Regions from separate parts of the Kocuria sp. HSID16901 genome, predicted to be linked through region 1. Evidence: riboswitches for the same ligand, from Rfam matches in the RefSeq annotation. Region 1 holds a riboswitch; each other region holds the start of a gene.

Region 1 (5,587 bases):
GGCACAGCGGGACGGGCGGCGCGTCGTCGAGCGGAATGGACACGACGCCGGTATGACCGTGCGACGCCATCGCGGATCGGGGTGTGGCACCCACGCCCCGTCCTGAAGCCACCAAGGCGGCCCACTCGTCGTAGTTATGACATTCGAGGATGGTGCGTGGGCGATGAGGGTCATCCCACAGCGTCGGCCGGGTGTTTCCGCTGACCGTGTTGACCACGAGCGGGTATTGGCCGAGCTCGTTCCATGAGATCGACGTGCGGTGCGCGAGGGGGCTACGGGTGCTCACGGCCGCGACGCGGACTTCTCCGGCGAGCTCGACGCATTCGACCTCCTCTGAGGAGATGTCACGGCGGCTCAGAGCGACGTCGACGGTCTTGTCCAGAAGCGCGGCGTGAATGTCGTCCCGTCGCGAGAGCCGCAGGCCAACGCCCGTGGAAGCCTCGAATTGCGCCGTGGTCCGGGAAAACCACGGGTCCGGCAAGGCCCAAGGGAAGCCGACGCGAAATTCTGGTTCCCGGGACACCTCAGTCAGCGCGGCCTGGACGTCCCGCAGGATTTTGCGAGATCTCTGGAGCAGCACCTCGCCCGGTGCAGTGAGGCGGACCGAGCGAGAGGTGCGGACCATCAGAGTCACGCCGAGCCGCGTTTCGAGCTGTTGGATGGTACGGCTGAGCGCGGGTTGGGTGATGTGAAGTACCCGAGCCGCTTGGGTGAAAGATCGATGCTCGCCCACGGCTTCGAGAGCTCGGAGGTGACGCAATTCGATGTTCATGACGCCACAGCATAGTCGTCGTGCCTGGTCACAGGTCTGTCAGTGAGGTGAGGGCGGGTGGTTCCTCGGCGGCTCAACGACTGGGCGTCTCAGCCAGCTGGGGTGGTGACCACGCCGTGTTGCCAGTGGTGATCCTCACGGCGGTATTCGATGCGCGTATGGTTTCGGTCTTCGCGGGCCTGCATGAATTCCACCTCCCTCGGTTCCAGGGCGTAGAGCTGCCAGTCCGGATTGGGTGATCCGTCGTAACTCGGGCGTCCTTCCCAATCCCGTTCCGACTCTTCCCGGCTGAGGGGGTGGACGACGCCGGTGACACGCACCTGCCGTCCCGACTCGCGCCAGAAGAAGATCATGGACGCGCGTGGGTCCGCATCGAGCTGTTGCCCCTTGCGGGACGTGCGATGGGTGGAGAAGTGGAAGCCGCGATCGTCAATGTCCTTGACGATGAGGGTTCGACCCACGGGGGTGCCGTCGTTATCGACCGTCGTGAAGGTCATGGCATGGGGCTGCCGTTGCCCCGAGGCGATGGCTTCCTGGAACCACTCAGAAAACAACTGGTGTGGATCTGAGGGCACGTGATCCGGGTCGAGGGTCGGCAGGGGTTTGGGGAAGGACGGTAGGGAACTCAACTGGTCGCTCAGAGTGGACATATTTCGATGCTAAGTGGAGAGCACGGGCTGCGCGAGGGTGGATTGGCCATCGGCATCGGTCCATGACGGATGGTTATGGGCGAGATCTACACAAGCGGTGGAGAAAGTTATCCACAGGTGTGCATAACGGTGTGTACAACTCGAATATCTGTCCTACAAACGGGCTTCACGCACGGGGAGGGTCCCGGCGATCAGGCCATTTTCAGGGTGCGTCTCGTTCTGCGAATCATCGAACTACGCGTGTGTAACTTGCCCACAGGTGGGGATAACTCCTGTGGATAACGGCGGTCTGAGCGAGCGGCGAATTCGGGCTTCGACGGCGACACCCTTGATTTTCTGGGGAAGTCCAGGGGTGGACGACGTGTGCCTCCACATCTGGTGATCCACAGGGGTTGAGGATAACGAGCCGAGCGTGTCCACCTGGTGTGCACAAAGTTATCCACAGGTGGGGAAAAGTGGGTAGTTCTGACGGAGAATGTCCCTTAATGGCTCGACACGGTGAGCCTGAGAGCGACACAGCACCGGCGGGCGAGCGCCGTCATTTCAACGAAGGAACGAGCGTCGGCATTCTTCCCGAGGGCCAGGGTCGTGAAATCACATCGAGAGGAGTCACAGCCATGTAAGTTCTCCACATTGTGGAGAAGCGCTGTGGATAACCATGTTCGAAGAGTGGGTTGTCCCCAGTGGAGCTTCATATCGGAGGAGGCCTCAGGGGTCGAGTAAGAGTGTGGCGTTAGAGTGAATACGTGACGCAAAGGGGCGTTCACACCAGTGACAAGGGGTGCCCTGCCGGGCTGAGAACACACCCTTGGAACCTGATCTAGCCAGAACTAGCGAAGGGATCGTCACCGTGACAGATTCACCACAGCATCACTCACAGACCGCCGCCATTGTTGAGTGTGCCCAGGAGGTGCGCGCAACTGCGCCGCTGGTGCATTGCCTGACCAATTCCGTGGTCAAGGAGATCACCGCGAACGTCTTGCTGGCGGCCGGAGCTTCCCCCGCGATGGTCGAGCACCCGGAAGAAGCTCGCGTGTTTGCCGGCATCGCGAACGGTCTTCTTGTGAACGTCGGCACCATCTCGGAGGAACAGACGGACGCCATCCGTGCCGCCGTCGCCACCGCCAACGCACAGGGTGTCCCGTGGGTTCTGGACCCCGTCGCCGTCGGGGGCCTTCCGCAACGCACGGAGCTGGCCCGGGAACTCCTCGACCTGAAGCCCACCGCGGTCCGTGGCAATGCGAGCGAAGTCGTGGCCCTCGCGGGATTGGGGCAGGGCGGACGAGGCGTTGACTCGACCGAGTCCGTGGAGTCAGCGCGCGAAGCCGCCGAAGCACTCGCCCGGCGGACCGGCGGCGTGGTCGCCGTTTCGGGGGAGCGCGACCTCATTGCCTCATCCGGTCGTGTGACCCGTTTGACCAGCGGGCATTCCCTGATGCCGCTCGTGATTGGCACCGGTTGTTCGCTGGGTGCCGCCGTCGCCGCGTATCTCGGCGCTGCGCGTTCATCCGGTATGTCGGACCACGACGCCGTCGTGGCCGCTCACGCCCACCTAGGGGCGGCGGGCACGGTGGCCGGCCGATCCGCCGAGGGCCCCGGGTCCTTTCACGTTCGGTGGTTGGATGCCCTGCATGCGCTGTCTCCGGAAGAGATCGCGCAGGTGGTCGAGCTGGAGGACGCGGCATGATCCCCTCAGGAGTGGATCTCTCCCTGTATTTCGTCACGGACACCACACTCTGTGGCGGCCTCGAAAAAGTTCCGGGCGTAGTCTACGAGGCCGTGATGGGCGGCGTCGGGGTGGTGCAGGTTCGGGATAAGCACCTCGACGACGGCGCCTTCGCCCAGCTGGCGAGCGCCTGTGCCCAGGCCGTGGCGCAGGCCAACCAAGATTCCGGTCGCACAGCCCGCACGGTGGTCAACGACCGACTTTCCATTGCCGCAGACCTCGGCCTCGACGTTCACGTGGGTCAATCCGACGCCGCAGCCGAACGAGCCCGAGAAACGCTGGGGGAGTCCGCGATGATCGGACTGTCGGTGTCGACCCCCGAACAGGCGCGGGCCGCGGTGGACTCCGGGCACGCGGATCTCGTGGGAATCGGGCCCGCCTGGGCCACACCCACCAAAACGGACGCCGCGAAACCACTCGGACCGGAAGGAGTCGCCGAATGCGCGCGGATTGCCCGGGGCGGCGGAATGGCCAGCGTGGTGATCGGCGGCGTCAATGCCCACACGGCTGGTTCATTGGCCGGGGTGCCGGCAGATGGTCTGTGCGTGGTCTCGGCCATCGCGTCGGCGGATGATCCCCGGAGGGCAGCCTCAGAACTCCTCCGCCTCTCGCAGAACACCCTTGATCGAAAGGACCTCCGCTGATGCGCCCGCCGATTGCTCTCTCGATCGCTGGATCTGACCCCTCGGGTGGGGCTGGGACCCTAGCGGATCTCAAGACCTTCGCCGCTGTGGGAGCGTATGGTTGCGCCTGCACCACCTCCTTGACCAGCCAGAACACTCTCGGCGTGCAGAGTGTGCATGGTATCGACGCGGAGGTCGTGGTTTCCCAAGTTGAATCGGTGATTGACGATCTTCCCGTGGACGCCACCAAGATCGGGATGTTGGGTTCGGCCGAGACCGTTCGACATTTGGCACGGATGATCGCATCTCGTCGCCGCGACTTCGGCGTCGTCGTGCTGGATCCCGTGATGGTTGCGACCAGCGGCGACCCCCTTCTGGCCCCCGATGCCGACGCCGCATTGCGCGATGAACTCGTGCCGTTGGCGGACGTCATCACCCCGAACCTCCCCGAAGGGGCGCGTCTGCTGGGGCGGCCCGACGACGTCGCCACCTCCCTCGCCGCCGTGCGTGAACAGGCCATCGAATTGCTCGCGCTGGGGCCTCGGGCGGTTCTCCTCAAGGGTGGGCATCTCGCGGACGCTCAGGCCGTGGACGTCTTGGCGATGAATCCGAGCTGGGCTCCCGGTGGTCGGGCCCGGGTCTCGGAGCCGGTGATTCGGGAATTCACCTCTCCACGCATCGAAACCCGCAATACGCATGGAACGGGGTGTACGTTGTCGTCGGCGATCGCCGCCTACGCCGCCCGGCATGCGATGCCCGTGGACCCGCGTACAGCGCCCGGTCTGGAGGAAGCCGCCCCGAATGTGGAAAGTTCAGGCGCCGGTACGGTCCCCGAGCAGTCCGATGCCCTACGCCCGGTGGACGACGACGCCCTGGTCGAGGCCGTGCGGCGCGCGAAAACCTACCTCACCAGGGCCTTACGGGAGGGTGCCGGCTGGGAAATCTCCCGCACCCCTGACCGTGGGCATGGACCGGTCAACCATTTCGCCCCCGAAACATGATGAGCAGCCAAAGAGTAGAGCAGATGATGAACGAGACGACGTGGCGCACCGGACCCTTCACCGGGAAGCTGTGGAGCGATGCATCGGAGATCATGGCGCGGGTCCGCGGCCTCGCGTTCCTCAACGAATTGGCCGAGGGGACTCTGGACCCTCACACCTTTGCGCATTACATCCAGCAGGACGAGTTCTATCTGGCGAATTACTCGCGGGCGATGGCGGTGCTGGCCTCCCGTGCGCCGTCTGGCGAAGCCGCCGAGTTTTGGGCCGGATCTGCGAGTACGGCGGTTGCCGAGGAAAAGGTGCTGCACGAGCAGCTCTTGGCCGATGAACGGCTGAAGAATATCGACCTTCCCGAGGTCCCCTCGGCGACGACGCGTGGCTACATGTACACCTTGCTCGCAGCTTGCGCGTACGAACCCTACGAGGTGGGAGCCGCGGCGGTCCTCCCGTGTTTTTGGATTTACGCGCAAGTGGGCCGCGAGCTCGCGGCCCGGGCGAGCGCCATCGCCGAGCACCCGTACGGCCGTTGGGTGCAGGAGTACGACGATCCGGAGTTCGCCGAAGCCACTCAACGCGCCATTGATCTCGTGGAACAAGCAGCGGAAGGTGCCACCGAAAAGGTCCGCGAGCGGATGCGGGACGTCTTTCTGGATGCGTCACGCTACGAGGAGATGTTTTGGGACGCGGCGTACCGGCGGGAGAGCTGGACGCTCTGAACCGCCGGCGCGCCGCGTCGAGAGGCTATTTGACCGTCAGAACGGGGCACTCCGCCTCAAGGATGACCCGTTGTGCGCTCGATCCAAGGAACAGCTTCA
Region 2 (5,587 bases), on a different contig from region 1:
TTCGTCGGAGATTCCAACCCAGCCATGAGATGCATCAGTGTTGATTTCCCAGACCCGGAGGGGCCCATAACCGCGACGAATTCGCCGGCATGTACTTCAAGGTCGACGTCCTTGACCGCGGCCACGGCCTGGTCGCTCGTCCCGTAGATCTTGCTCACGGTTTCGGCCCGGGCAATGGGCATGGCGCTCGCGGCCCCCTGCCCGTGCGTCGTTGGCTCGTGAGTTTGCTGACTCATCTGGTCTCCCTCGAATCTCGCTGGTGATGTCACCCTCTACTGTTCCGCGTACGGAGCGAGCGCACAGTGGAGCGGAGAGGATAGCGAGGTAGAGGCAGTTCTACTCTTGCCGGTCGGGTTTCCTACAGCATGTCGAGGGGAGGACGGCGCATCCTGGGGTCATATCAGTGGAAAAACCGGTACACGCCCAAGGCCCATGAGGTGCCGATGGCGACTGTGGGGATGGCAATGCCCACGCACAGGGCGACGACGTCGCGCCAGGAATACGTCGGTCGATTGACCCAAGTCCGCGGTCCGGCACCGAACCCGCGGGCCTCCATCGTGACGGCCAAGCGGCTCGCCCGTCGCAGAGATTGGACGATCAAGGCGAAGGCTTGGGATCCGAACCCGGTGATCCGCCCGACCAGGCCGCGGTCCGATCCCAGTCCTCGCGCTCGCCGGGCTGCCGCTAGGGTTTCCCATTCCGCGATCACGATCCCCACCAGGCGGAACGCCGCCACGGCGGAGAGGACAAAACGCGCCGGCAATTTGAAGGTCTGAGCCAGAGCATCACCGATCTCGCGGGCATCGGTAGTCAAGAGCAATAACACCGAGATCATCGCGAGGACTCCCCCGCGCAAGGCGATCGCAACGCCAGCGTTGAGGGAATCGGAGGTGAGCAGCAAGGGGCCCAGTTCGAGGAGGTGCTGGCCCGTTTTCGGTGCCAAAATCGCCGTCGCCCAACCGCTGAAGAGTGCCGCGAGAAATACGGGCCACAAACGAACAACGATGTTCCAGGGGTTGATTCTGCTCGAGGCCATGACGGCCACGAGGGAGGCCCCTCCAATGGTCGCGGTCAGCCAGTCGGCGCTGACGAGGAAGGAGGCCGTCAGCAGGAGACCGAGAGCGAGTTTGATCGCGGGGTTGACCTTGCCCAGGCCGGAATGCGCCGCGACCGCTGGATTCATGACGTCCATGCCGAACTCCTCTCTCCCCTGACGACCTGGGGCTCGGGGGCGGATGCGGCTCCCACCCGAAATTCGCGGCCTCCGAGGGCTGCCACGAAATCGGCGTCGTGGGTCACCGAAACCACGGCGACTCCGGCCTTCAAGGTCTGACGGAGAAGGTCGACGAGGCTGGCCCACGTGGTTGCGTCCTGCCCAAAGGTCGGCTCGTCGAGAATCAGGATTCTCGGCTGGGTCGATAACGCGGTGCCCACGGAAAGACGACGTTTTTCCCCGCCAGAAAGGGTAAAGGGGTTGGCGTCGGCCACGTGGGCCAGGCCCAACCGCTCCAGGAGTTCGGTTGCCCTCTCTTCAGGGTCGACCGTTCCGCGTGCGGATTCGCCCGGATCATGGCTCGTGAGCTCGGCACCCAGGCGAAGTTCGTCGCGGACGGTGGATCGCACGAATTGGTGCTCGGGTTCTTGGAAGACCATGCCAATTCGGGCGATGAGCTGCGTCGATGACCAACGACCGGGATCCCACGAGGGCCGTCGCCGTGAATTGATGGGTATCCCCTGGTCGAGGTCCCGTAACGGGTCGCACGCGCCGACCCAGCCCTCGGCCGGTTCCAACAGCCCCGCGAGCGTCAGAGCCAACGTGGATTTTCCGGCACCGTTCGGCCCGGTGATGGCCAGGTGTTCCCCCGCACGGACCTCGAGGTCTATTCCTCGGGCGGCTATGGGAACATCGCGGAGCGCAGGAACCGGATCATTCGGAGAGCCCAGCACGGCACGACGTCGGGCGCGAATCCACCGACGGTCCGCCGGATGCCTCGAGACCCCCAGGCCTTCCGCGCGAAGCAGGGGCACGGCGGGGTCGGGGACGACGTCGTGCGCTGGGGTGCGCGGCGTGTACCCGGGAACCCACACCCCCGCGTGAATCAGCTCGTCGCGCGCTTCGCCCACGACTTTTCGCGGCGGCCCGTCATGTCGAATTCCGCCACCTGCGTCCAGAACCACGATGCGGTCCACGTGGTCGGCCCAGACCTCGACCCGATGTTCGACGACGATCAGGGTCGAACCGTAGGACTCGACCGCCTTCAGGACCGAATCGCGCACCTCGAGGACGCCGTCTGGATCGAGATTGGCCGTGGGCTCATCGAGAAGCAGAAGCGCGGGCTCCATCGCCAAGATTCCGGCGAGGCCGAGTCGTTGCTTTTGACCGCCCGATAACGCGGAGGTCGGGTGGTCCCACGGGAGGTCCAACCCGACGGCGTCGAGGGCCTTCCGGCAGCGAGGCACGATCAGTTCCGGATCCACGCCAAGATTTTCGGGTCCGAACGCGAGATCGTCTCCAACCCGGGAGAGGACGATCGATGATTCCGGGTCTTGTTGCATGAGGCCGATACGGCCCCGCGCGTCTCGGGGCTCCACGCCATCGATCAGGAGCGTTCCACTGGAGGCGTCGTCGTCCTCCAGCACCCCCGCCATCGCGTGCAGCAAGGTGGATTTTCCCGCACCAGAGGGTCCGAGGAGAAGGACCTTTTGCCCTTCGGAAATCTGGAGGTCCACCCCCGAGAAGGCGGGAGATTCGCGGTCCGCATGCCACCAAGAAAAGTCGCTGGCCTGAACCGTCGCCCCCACCGCCGTCACGCCCGAGCTCTCCGGCTCCGGGCGTCCCGACCGGCCGCGACCGACGAAAGCACCCCCGTCGATACGAGCGCCCGGGTCAGGGCCCACGCCAGGAACCCGGCGATGACCAGACCCGAGATGACGCCGAAGATCGCGTAGGTGATCTTGAACTGTGTTTGCCAGAAGGCGTAATACATCGCGATCTCGCTGACGGTCATGAACAGGCCCGAAACGGCTCCGGCCAGCAGCGCGATGGGAAGCTCAAAGCGGCGGTATCGGAAGGCCGCGAAAACGACTTCCGCGCCCAAGCCCTGCACGAGCCCGGAGATGAGGACGGCGAAGCTGTAATGAGTTCCCAACAGCGCCTCAACGAGGGCCCCGAGAATTTCGCAGTAAAGAGCTGCGCCCGGTTTGCGGATGACGAGTCCTCCGAGGACCCCAGCGATGAGCCATCCCCCTCCGATGAGTCCGGACAAGGGCGGGAATCCGACCGTCACGGTGCCGATCAACGGGGCGACGCCGTTCGACCAGATCCAAAAGATGACGCCGCACACCACGGCGAGAACCGAGGCAATGACGATGTCGATAACGCGCCACGAGCCTCGTGGGAAGGTTTTGGATGGCGCCTTGGGCGATGATGCGTTCACGGTATATCCTCCTGGAATTGCGGTCAGGAGGGGAGGCCTTGCCCGAATTCTCTTTCGGGAACACCCGAGATCTCGACTCCCTACGCCGGTGCTAACCGGATCAGGTCGAGGGTCTGCTTGCGCACTCTCAGCCTCGCTTGAGGCTCCCCTGTCGTGTGGTGAACTCGGACCATCCTAACGGATCACGAGAGGGACGGAGAATCTGCGGTCGTTTGAGACAAAGCCATTGGCCTGCGATTAGGCTAGAGGAAGCTGCACATGACCGGCCGAAATATCGTCCGACAATTACAGGAGATTCGTATGAGCAATCCCGTCATCAAGATCGGTTCCACCGTGGCTTCCCTGGGTGGAGTTTTCGCCGCCAATAAGATCATGACCCTCGGTTGGAAGAAGATCACCGGCAACGAGCCGCCCGCCAACAACCCGGACCCCGAAGAAAGCCTTCGTGACGTCATCATCTGGACCGCCATCAGCGGCGTCGTCGCCACGCTGATCAAGATTGGCGTCACCCGGGTTGCCGCCCGGATGGAAAAGAATGAAGACATCGAGACCGGCGGCCAGGCCGAGGTCTAACCGTCCCCTTCTCAAGCTAACGCCGATGGGCGCGTGACGTTGTCACGCGCCCATCGGCGTTGTTGTCAGGATTGCCGAGGCTCTTGTTCGTCCGGCTTGTCTAATCCCGCGGTATCCGCGTCAACCTCTCGAGGCTCGGGCGCGGCCTCGGCCGGAGCCTGCTCTTGTTCCTCTTCGCGGTTCATCTGCTCGACGAGGTCGGCCAATTCGTTGACGGTCAACGACGACGCCGCGAAGTGCCGGTTCCGGAATCCGGACCGACCGACCATGTGCGAGGAAACCGGCGTCGCGAGCATCTGCAAGGTCCAGGCCAAAATGAGCGCGGGGACGAGGCTCCAACTGCGGGCGGCGATTCCCATGCCGAGGAGTAAGAGAAACAAGCCGAAGACCTGGGGCTTTGCACCGGGGTGCAGGCGCGACAGCACATCGCTGAACCTCATGATGCCGAGTGCGGCCCCCAAGGACATGAGGCAACCGACGATCAGACATGCTCCCGTGAGAATGTTCAGAACGGTGTCCAACATCTATCGCTCACCCCCTGAAGGCTTCTGATCCGAAGGGTTCTGACTCTGGCCGAGGGACGACGCCGATTCTTGGCGTGTCGAGGCACTGGCGTTATATCCGCCGACGGCGTCTCGGGCGAGGTCTTCACGTTCCCGCTTGTTATTCGCGAATCGAGAGACCGTCACGGACCCCAAGAAGCCGACGAGGGAAATGACGATGAGCAAGGTGACATTCTCGTAGCTGTCCCGATTGACCATGTCGATGACCAAACCGGCACCAACGATGGCGAGCAGAACGTCCGAAGCGATCACTCGGTCCAAGAGCGAAGGCCCCTTGGCCAGACGGTAGATGGTTCCGATGGCTGCCAACACCAGAATGATGCCGCAGATCACCATGACGACTTTCATGGCTTCTCCTCACCGAGGGTGCCGGATTTGAGGGCTGCATAGCTCTCCCGGGTACCCATCACCCGAATCACATAGGCCTCGATCTTGCGAACGCTGTTCTGGAATTTCGTGACGTCCTCCGCGGACTCGATGTTGATCACGTGGAAATAGATCGTTGCATGACGCCGGTCCACCTCCACGACGAGCGAGCCCGGGATCAGGGAGACGATATGACCCACCACCGTGATGAGGAGGTCGCTATTGATGTCCAATTGGGCCGAGACGACCGCGGATCTGGGTGCTCCCCGTGGCCTCACAGCGAACCACAGAATCTCGAAGCTTGCGACCGCGATCCACCAGATGAACTTCATGGCCAATACGAAGGCCCACAGTGGATTGAACCGCCCGGACAATTGCACCGGCGGTAGGTAGAAGACGCGGACCAAGATGAAGGCCAGAATCAGGCCGAAGAGCAAGTTGCCGGGAGAGAAATCCCGCCAGAGGGCGCCCCACACCAGAACGAGCCACACCAACAGCGGAAGTTCCGTACGGAAGGTATTTTTGGGCCTGATGCGAGGGGCCCGGTGGGCGGACGGACTCATGTCAGTGGCCCCCTTCCGAGGCGGCGTCGTGGCCCAATACGGCTTCGATGTACGCGTGCGGATCACTCAAGTTATCGGCTGCTTG
Region 3 (5,587 bases), on a different contig from region 1:
GCGCGGAATCGCCAAGGCCCTGTTCGAGCGCCTCCCGAATGATGCTCAAGCCATCGATCGGGAGTTCATCGACAAGCACACGCACGGCTTCGAGGAATACCAGCGCATCGTCAATGAAACGTCCTGGGACGAGCTGCAGCGCCAAACGGGACTGTTGAAGGCTCAGATCCTCCAGGTTGCGGAACTGTACCGTAACGCCGAGAAGACGGTCATCTCGTGGTGCCTGGGCGTGACGCAGCATGAACACGGCGTCGACGCCGTCCGCGAGATCGTCAACCTCTTGCTCATGCGCGGCAATATTGGCCGCGAGGGAACGGGCCCCTCACCGGTTCGCGGCCACAGCAACGTGCAAGGTAACCGCACCTGCGGTATCGATCACCGACCCACCGCCGAATTCCTCGATAAGCTCGACGACGTCTGCGGCATCACGTCTCCGCGCGAACACGGCCTGGATACCGTCACCACCATCGAAGGGATGGTCGAGGGCAAGGTCAAGGTGTTCGTCAGCATGGGCGGAAATTTTGTCTTGGCGGCACCGGATACCGAGCTGACCGCGCAGGGCCTGCGCAACACTGATTTGACCGTCCAGGTCAGCACCAAGCTCAACCGTAGCCACATCGTCCACGGCAAGAACGCCCTCATCCTCCCCTGCCTGGGTCGCACCGAGAAGGACATTCAAAAGTCCGGGGAACAGTGTGTCTCGGTCGAGGACGCGATGTCGATGGTTCACCATTCCTTCGGCATGAAACGCCCGGCTTCGCCGTACCTCATGTCGGAGCCGGCCATCCTGTCCGGAATGGCCCGTGCCACGCTCCCCAATTCCGCAACCCCGTGGGAAGAGTACGCGCAAAATTACGACACCATCCGAGACACCATGCAGGAGGTGCTCCCCGGTTTCGAGGACTTCAACCGCCGGGTCCGCCTGCCGCACGGATTCCGCATTCACCAGCCGGCTCGAGAGCTAGATTTCTCCAAGACGTCCACCGGCTACGCGAACTTCTCTCACGCTGAGATGCCCGACGTCGTACCGGATGGCGAATCGCTGATTCTGCAAACCATGCGCTCTCACGATCAGTGGAACACCACGATCTACTCGAATAACGACCGTTACCGAGGCATCAAGAACCTGCGCACGTTGATCTTCATGAACCCCGACGACATGCGCTCGCGGGGTATCCAACAAGGCGACCTTGTGGATATCACCGCGACCTCCAAAACGGGAGTGCACCGGCGGCTCGAAAAGTACCATGCGCTGGCCTACAACCTGCCGCAGGGTAGCGCCGCGGGATACATGCCCGAGATGAATGTGCTGATCGGCATCGAAGACTACAGCACGCAGAGCGAGCAGCCCTTGATGAAGAACATCCGCGTCACCGTGGAGCCGAGCGAGGCCCAGGCGACCGCCTAACATACGCTCATACGGCCGGGTCAGGAGGCTTTCAGAAGCTCCTTGGCCCGGCCGTATTTCACCGCCAACCGTTCTCGCGTTTCCTTGCCGAGCAGGGCGGTGCGTTGAGGGTCGGTGTTGTCTTCCACATCCGACTCCTTAACGACGACGGCTGCGGGCACGGAACGGACCTTGGCGAAGTACTCCTCGGTGGTTTCGCCCGGAAGCTTGGTCACGGCCACGACGGCGTCGACCACGTGCTCCGGGAAAAACTCACGCAGTTGAGCCTCGGTCACGGAAGTATCTTCCACGACGTCGTGGAGCCACGCCGCGGCCACAGCAACGTTGGCCTCATAGCCAAACACGCCCCGCTCCTCGCACCTTCTGGCCACATACCCGGCGACTCTCCGGGGATGATCGATGTACCTATTCCCAGCCTGGTCTTTCTGCCCCTCGTGCGCCGCAGTTGCTAAGGCCTCTGCGCGCGATACGAGAGAAAGATCCTCAATGCGTGCCCAGATGGATTCGTCGACATGGCGTTGGCTCATCATGGTCCAGTCCTCTTGCTCGATGGTCTGTAGGAGGTATTCACCAGCCTAGAAACCTCGACTGACAAGTTAAGGAACCGCGCCCGTTGAGGCGAGTCGTCGTTCTTCTAGCCCGCCAGGTTCCCCCGCAACGTTGAGGCTTGATACACGTCTCGGAACCGGCCACGACGTCGTAATTCCGGAATCACCAGCTCCACGAAATCGTCCAAGCTCTGGGGAAGCTGAGGCGGCATCAGGTTGAATCCATCGGCCGCGCCTTCGTCGAGCCACTGCTCGATTTGATCGGCAATGGTTTCCGGGGTGCCGATCATCGTGCAGTGCCCACCACCGGCCGCCAGCCGCCCCAGAAGTTGGCGTACGGTCGGTTGCTCCACCTCGATAATCCGCAGAATCGTTGCGTAGCGCCCCTGCGGACCGGTGAATTCCTCGAGCGGCGCCAGTTCGGGAACCGGCTCGTCGAGATCCCAGTCGGAGCAATCGCGATGGATGAATCCGCCCAACTGCTGGAGCGAGGCTTCCACCGGTAGAAGTGCGTCGAGACGATCTCGCGTGCGTTCGGCGTCGTCGAGGGTCCGTCCCACGTACGGGACGAGCCCAGGCATCACGACCAGTTCATCAGGGTTCCGCCCCGCGGCCTCGGCTCGAGCGCGCACGTCAGAGCGGTATGCCTTCCCCTGCTCGAGGTCGTAGGCGACGGCGTAGATCCCCTCTGCTCGCCGCGCCGCCAGGTTTCGCCCGGGATCCGAGGATCCCGCCTGAAAGAGCACTGGCCGTTCTTGCGGGGGTTGGGGAACGTTCAGTGGACCGGCCACGGTGAAGTACTCACCGCGGTGGTCAATTGAGTGGATCGCTTCCGAGTCAAGATACTTGCCGTTTCGATCCGCACGAATCGAGGTATGGGGCCACGAATCCCACAGGGCTTGCACGGCATCGATGAACTCTTCGGCCCGGGCATAGCGCTCCGCGTGCTCCGGAAGCCGTTCCTTCCCGTGGTTTCGAGCTTCGGCGTCGAACATGGACGTCACGACGTTCCAACCGACGCGCCCGGAACTGATGTGATCCAGGCTCGCAAGCAACCTGGCGGCGTGAAATGGCTCGTAGAAGGAACTCGAGACGGTGCTGACCAGACCGATGTTCGAGGTAGCCCGCGCCAACGCCGTCAGGGTGGTGAGCGGTTCCAAGAACCACGACGGCGTGCGTTCCGCCGAATCCGCCCGGAGCGACTGACCGTCGGCGAAAAACACCGCGTCCAAGGTGCCTTTTTCGGCAAGTCGTGCAAGCTCCTCGTAGTACTCGATGTCACCGAGCCGTTCCACCGCCGAATCGGGAGTTCTCCACGCTGCGTTGTGGTGACCGCAACCGTAGATGAAGAGGTTTAGGTGCACCTGTTTCTTGGCCACGCTCATCCTTTGACCAAGCCCCCGTCCACCATCAAGTTTTGTCCGGTAACGGCCCGGGCCCACGGGGACGCGAAGAAGAGCACGGCGTCGGCCAGCTCTTCCGGAGTCGTCACGCGTCGCAACGGGGTGCTCTGGGCGATCGCGTCGAAGACCTCCGTCGGTGTTGCCGAACTCGCGTCGGTTTCGCGGAGTAGTCCTCCGGAGACCATGTTGACGGTGATGCCGTCGGGTCCGAGATCGTGTGAGAACGTACGGGTCAGAGAGAGCAACGCCGCCTTGGCCGCGGTGTAGTCATGGTAAGGAACCACAGGGTTCTGGAACAGATTCGTCCCGATATTGACGATGCGGCCCCACCCTCGTTGCGCCATGCCGGGGTACAGGGCTTGAATCATGGCCAGCGGGCCCATCACCGAACCATCCACCTGCGTTTGGACGACGTCGGGAGTGATGTCAATGGCTTGAGGCCGAGCGTCGCCGTTGAAGCTGAAGTCGAGAAGCGCGTTATTGACCAACGTGGTCGGGTCGTCCGAGAAGAGTCCTCGGATCTCCTCGGGAAGGGCAAAAGCTCGCTCACGATCACGCACGTCGAGATGCACCGCTCGCGCGCGTTCCGGGAATTCTTCGGCCAGGCGATGTGCGGCGTCGCCACTTCGGTGATATCCCACGACCACGCGCGCCCCTTCCCGAAGAAAGGCCCTGCTGATCGCGAGGCCGAGGCCCCTGGCCCCTCCCGTGACGACGACGACCTGTTCGTTCAGGGGTATCGACGTACCACGCACGGTCTCGGATGTTTCGGTCATAATGCTCTGCCTCTCGGATCGAGGCGAAGGCCCGCGACATGAACGAGCGCTCATGTCGGGAGTGCAGGGCATCGAATGCCCCACGGACAATCCCTTCGCCAGTGCTAACTGATGCAGGTTCTACGGGTCTTCTCTCAGCCCCGCCGTGGGGGCACCCCGTGTCCTGCGCAACATGCTAGCAGCGCAAGGGGAGTGTTTCGCTAGACCACATCATGCAGATGGTCCACGAATGGACCATCTGACGAGGCAAAAAGCTTCTGCTCGACCATCGCGCCTCCCTGCAGGTCACCGGAGGAGCTGAGCAGAAGATCGTCCTTCGAAGCTGCGGATACCTACTCAGGCAGGAGCTCGCATTTCGTCGACTGGGCGCATTCTTGCGATGACTTGCCCATCCGATCCTCTTATCGAATGACTCCCGCAACGCGAGACATCAACCCGCTGAGCGCATTGATAGCACCGGATAATTCCTTCTGTTCCGCCGTGTAGTCCCCGGGCTGTGGAACCTCACCAGCCTCTTCCTGCACCTCGGCGATCGATCGGTAGTCCACGTACTTCACCTTGCCGTCGGAGGTTGTGCCATCCGTGTGACGCTGGAGAATATCGTTGACAGCCTTGAACCCCTTTTCGACCTGCTCGGCGAGGGTTTTATCCTTCGCCTTAATAATGTCTTCGACGTTCCCGTAGACCACCTCGGCTCCCTCGACGTTGGCTTTGAAGTTGTAGAGGTCCGTGTGCGAGAAGGTTTCCTCCCCACCGACGATCTTGGCGTTGGCTACTTCTTTCAGTAGCTCCGCCGCTCCGGAGGTTATCTCGGTGAGCTCGAGCTTGAACTTGCCGTCACTGCCCTTGATCTTTCCGTACACGAGGTCATAGAGCTTGTGGGTCGAGCCCTCAAGCTGATCCGCCGCAGCCTGGCGCTCCAGCTGGGATCCGAAGCTGAAGGGTGAATTCGGTGCGGAGTAAAGGTCCGCCTCGATGCGGTGCCAGCCGGTCCAACCGTCCAGACGCTGAGGGCTCCAGGGCTTGTCCCCCGGCTGGCTGGGGCGTTCCTGAAGGCGGAGGTCGAGTGCTTGGGCGAGATCTCCGGTCCCGTCTATGCCGAAGGATCCGGCCGTAGGCTCGATCCGTTCGTAGTACTGCCGTGCCAGCGGGTACAGCTCACGGGCACTCTGGATATTGCCGTCCACGTAGGCATCGATAAAGTCCCGAGTCGCTTTCACGAGCTGACCCACCTGGTCTTTGACGTAGGAGGTGTAATTCTGGACGGCCTTCTTCTCTGCGCCCTTCTGGTCTTCGGTCTCCTCTCCGCCTTGGCCAGGGGTCACCTCAAATTTCGTGAGACCCACGAAGTCACCCACCATGTTGGGCTTGCATGCCGTGAAATAGATGCCCTCTTTCAGGCTGGTCGTCAGGCTCGCGAAGCTTCCCGGACCGATGTTTTCCTTCTCGGAC

Evidence for each region. Region 1 has a riboswitch for thiamine pyrophosphate ahead of thiM (hydroxyethylthiazole kinase). Riboswitches for the same ligand answer to the same signal wherever they lie in the genome.
Region 2: another riboswitch for thiamine pyrophosphate. It lies ahead of D8M21_RS00555 (ECF transporter S component); the one in region 1 lies ahead of thiM (hydroxyethylthiazole kinase).
Region 3: another riboswitch for thiamine pyrophosphate. It lies ahead of D8M21_RS10140 (3-oxoacyl-ACP reductase); the one in region 1 lies ahead of thiM (hydroxyethylthiazole kinase).

The regions. Positions count from the first base shown of each region.
Region 1 is NZ_RBLM01000003.1:107,990-113,576, forward strand. It holds gene D8M21_RS05565 (LysR family transcriptional regulator) at 1-772, opposite strand, end outside; gene D8M21_RS05570 (pyridoxine/pyridoxamine 5'-phosphate oxidase) at 862-1,422, opposite strand; TPP riboswitch at 2,190-2,282, shown strand; gene thiM (hydroxyethylthiazole kinase) at 2,273-3,109, shown strand; gene thiE (thiamine phosphate synthase) at 3,106-3,792, shown strand; gene thiD (bifunctional hydroxymethylpyrimidine kinase/phosphomethylpyrimidine kinase) at 3,792-4,772, shown strand; gene D8M21_RS05590 (TenA family protein) at 4,796-5,488, shown strand; gene D8M21_RS05595 (universal stress protein) at 5,514-5,587, opposite strand, start outside.
Region 2 is NZ_RBLM01000001.1:113,882-119,468, reverse strand. It holds gene D8M21_RS00570 (ABC transporter ATP-binding protein) at 1-182, opposite strand, end outside; gene D8M21_RS00565 (energy-coupling factor transporter transmembrane component T family protein) at 401-1,192, opposite strand; gene D8M21_RS00560 (ABC transporter ATP-binding protein) at 1,180-2,811, opposite strand; gene D8M21_RS00555 (ECF transporter S component) at 2,808-3,437, opposite strand; TPP riboswitch at 3,498-3,597, opposite strand; gene D8M21_RS00550 (DUF4235 domain-containing protein) at 3,738-4,010, shown strand; gene mnhG (monovalent cation/H(+) antiporter subunit G) at 4,076-4,534, opposite strand; gene D8M21_RS00540 (monovalent cation/H+ antiporter complex subunit F) at 4,535-4,921, opposite strand; gene D8M21_RS00535 (Na+/H+ antiporter subunit E) at 4,918-5,502, opposite strand; gene D8M21_RS00530 (Na+/H+ antiporter subunit D) at 5,504-5,587, opposite strand, start outside.
Region 3 is NZ_RBLM01000009.1:19,114-24,700, reverse strand. It holds gene D8M21_RS10155 (FdhF/YdeP family oxidoreductase) at 1-1,408, shown strand, start outside; gene D8M21_RS10150 (HD domain-containing protein) at 1,429-1,938, opposite strand; gene D8M21_RS10145 (LLM class flavin-dependent oxidoreductase) at 2,043-3,341, opposite strand; gene D8M21_RS10140 (3-oxoacyl-ACP reductase) at 3,338-4,135, opposite strand; TPP riboswitch at 4,208-4,304, opposite strand; gene efeO (iron uptake system protein EfeO) at 4,537-5,587, opposite strand, start outside.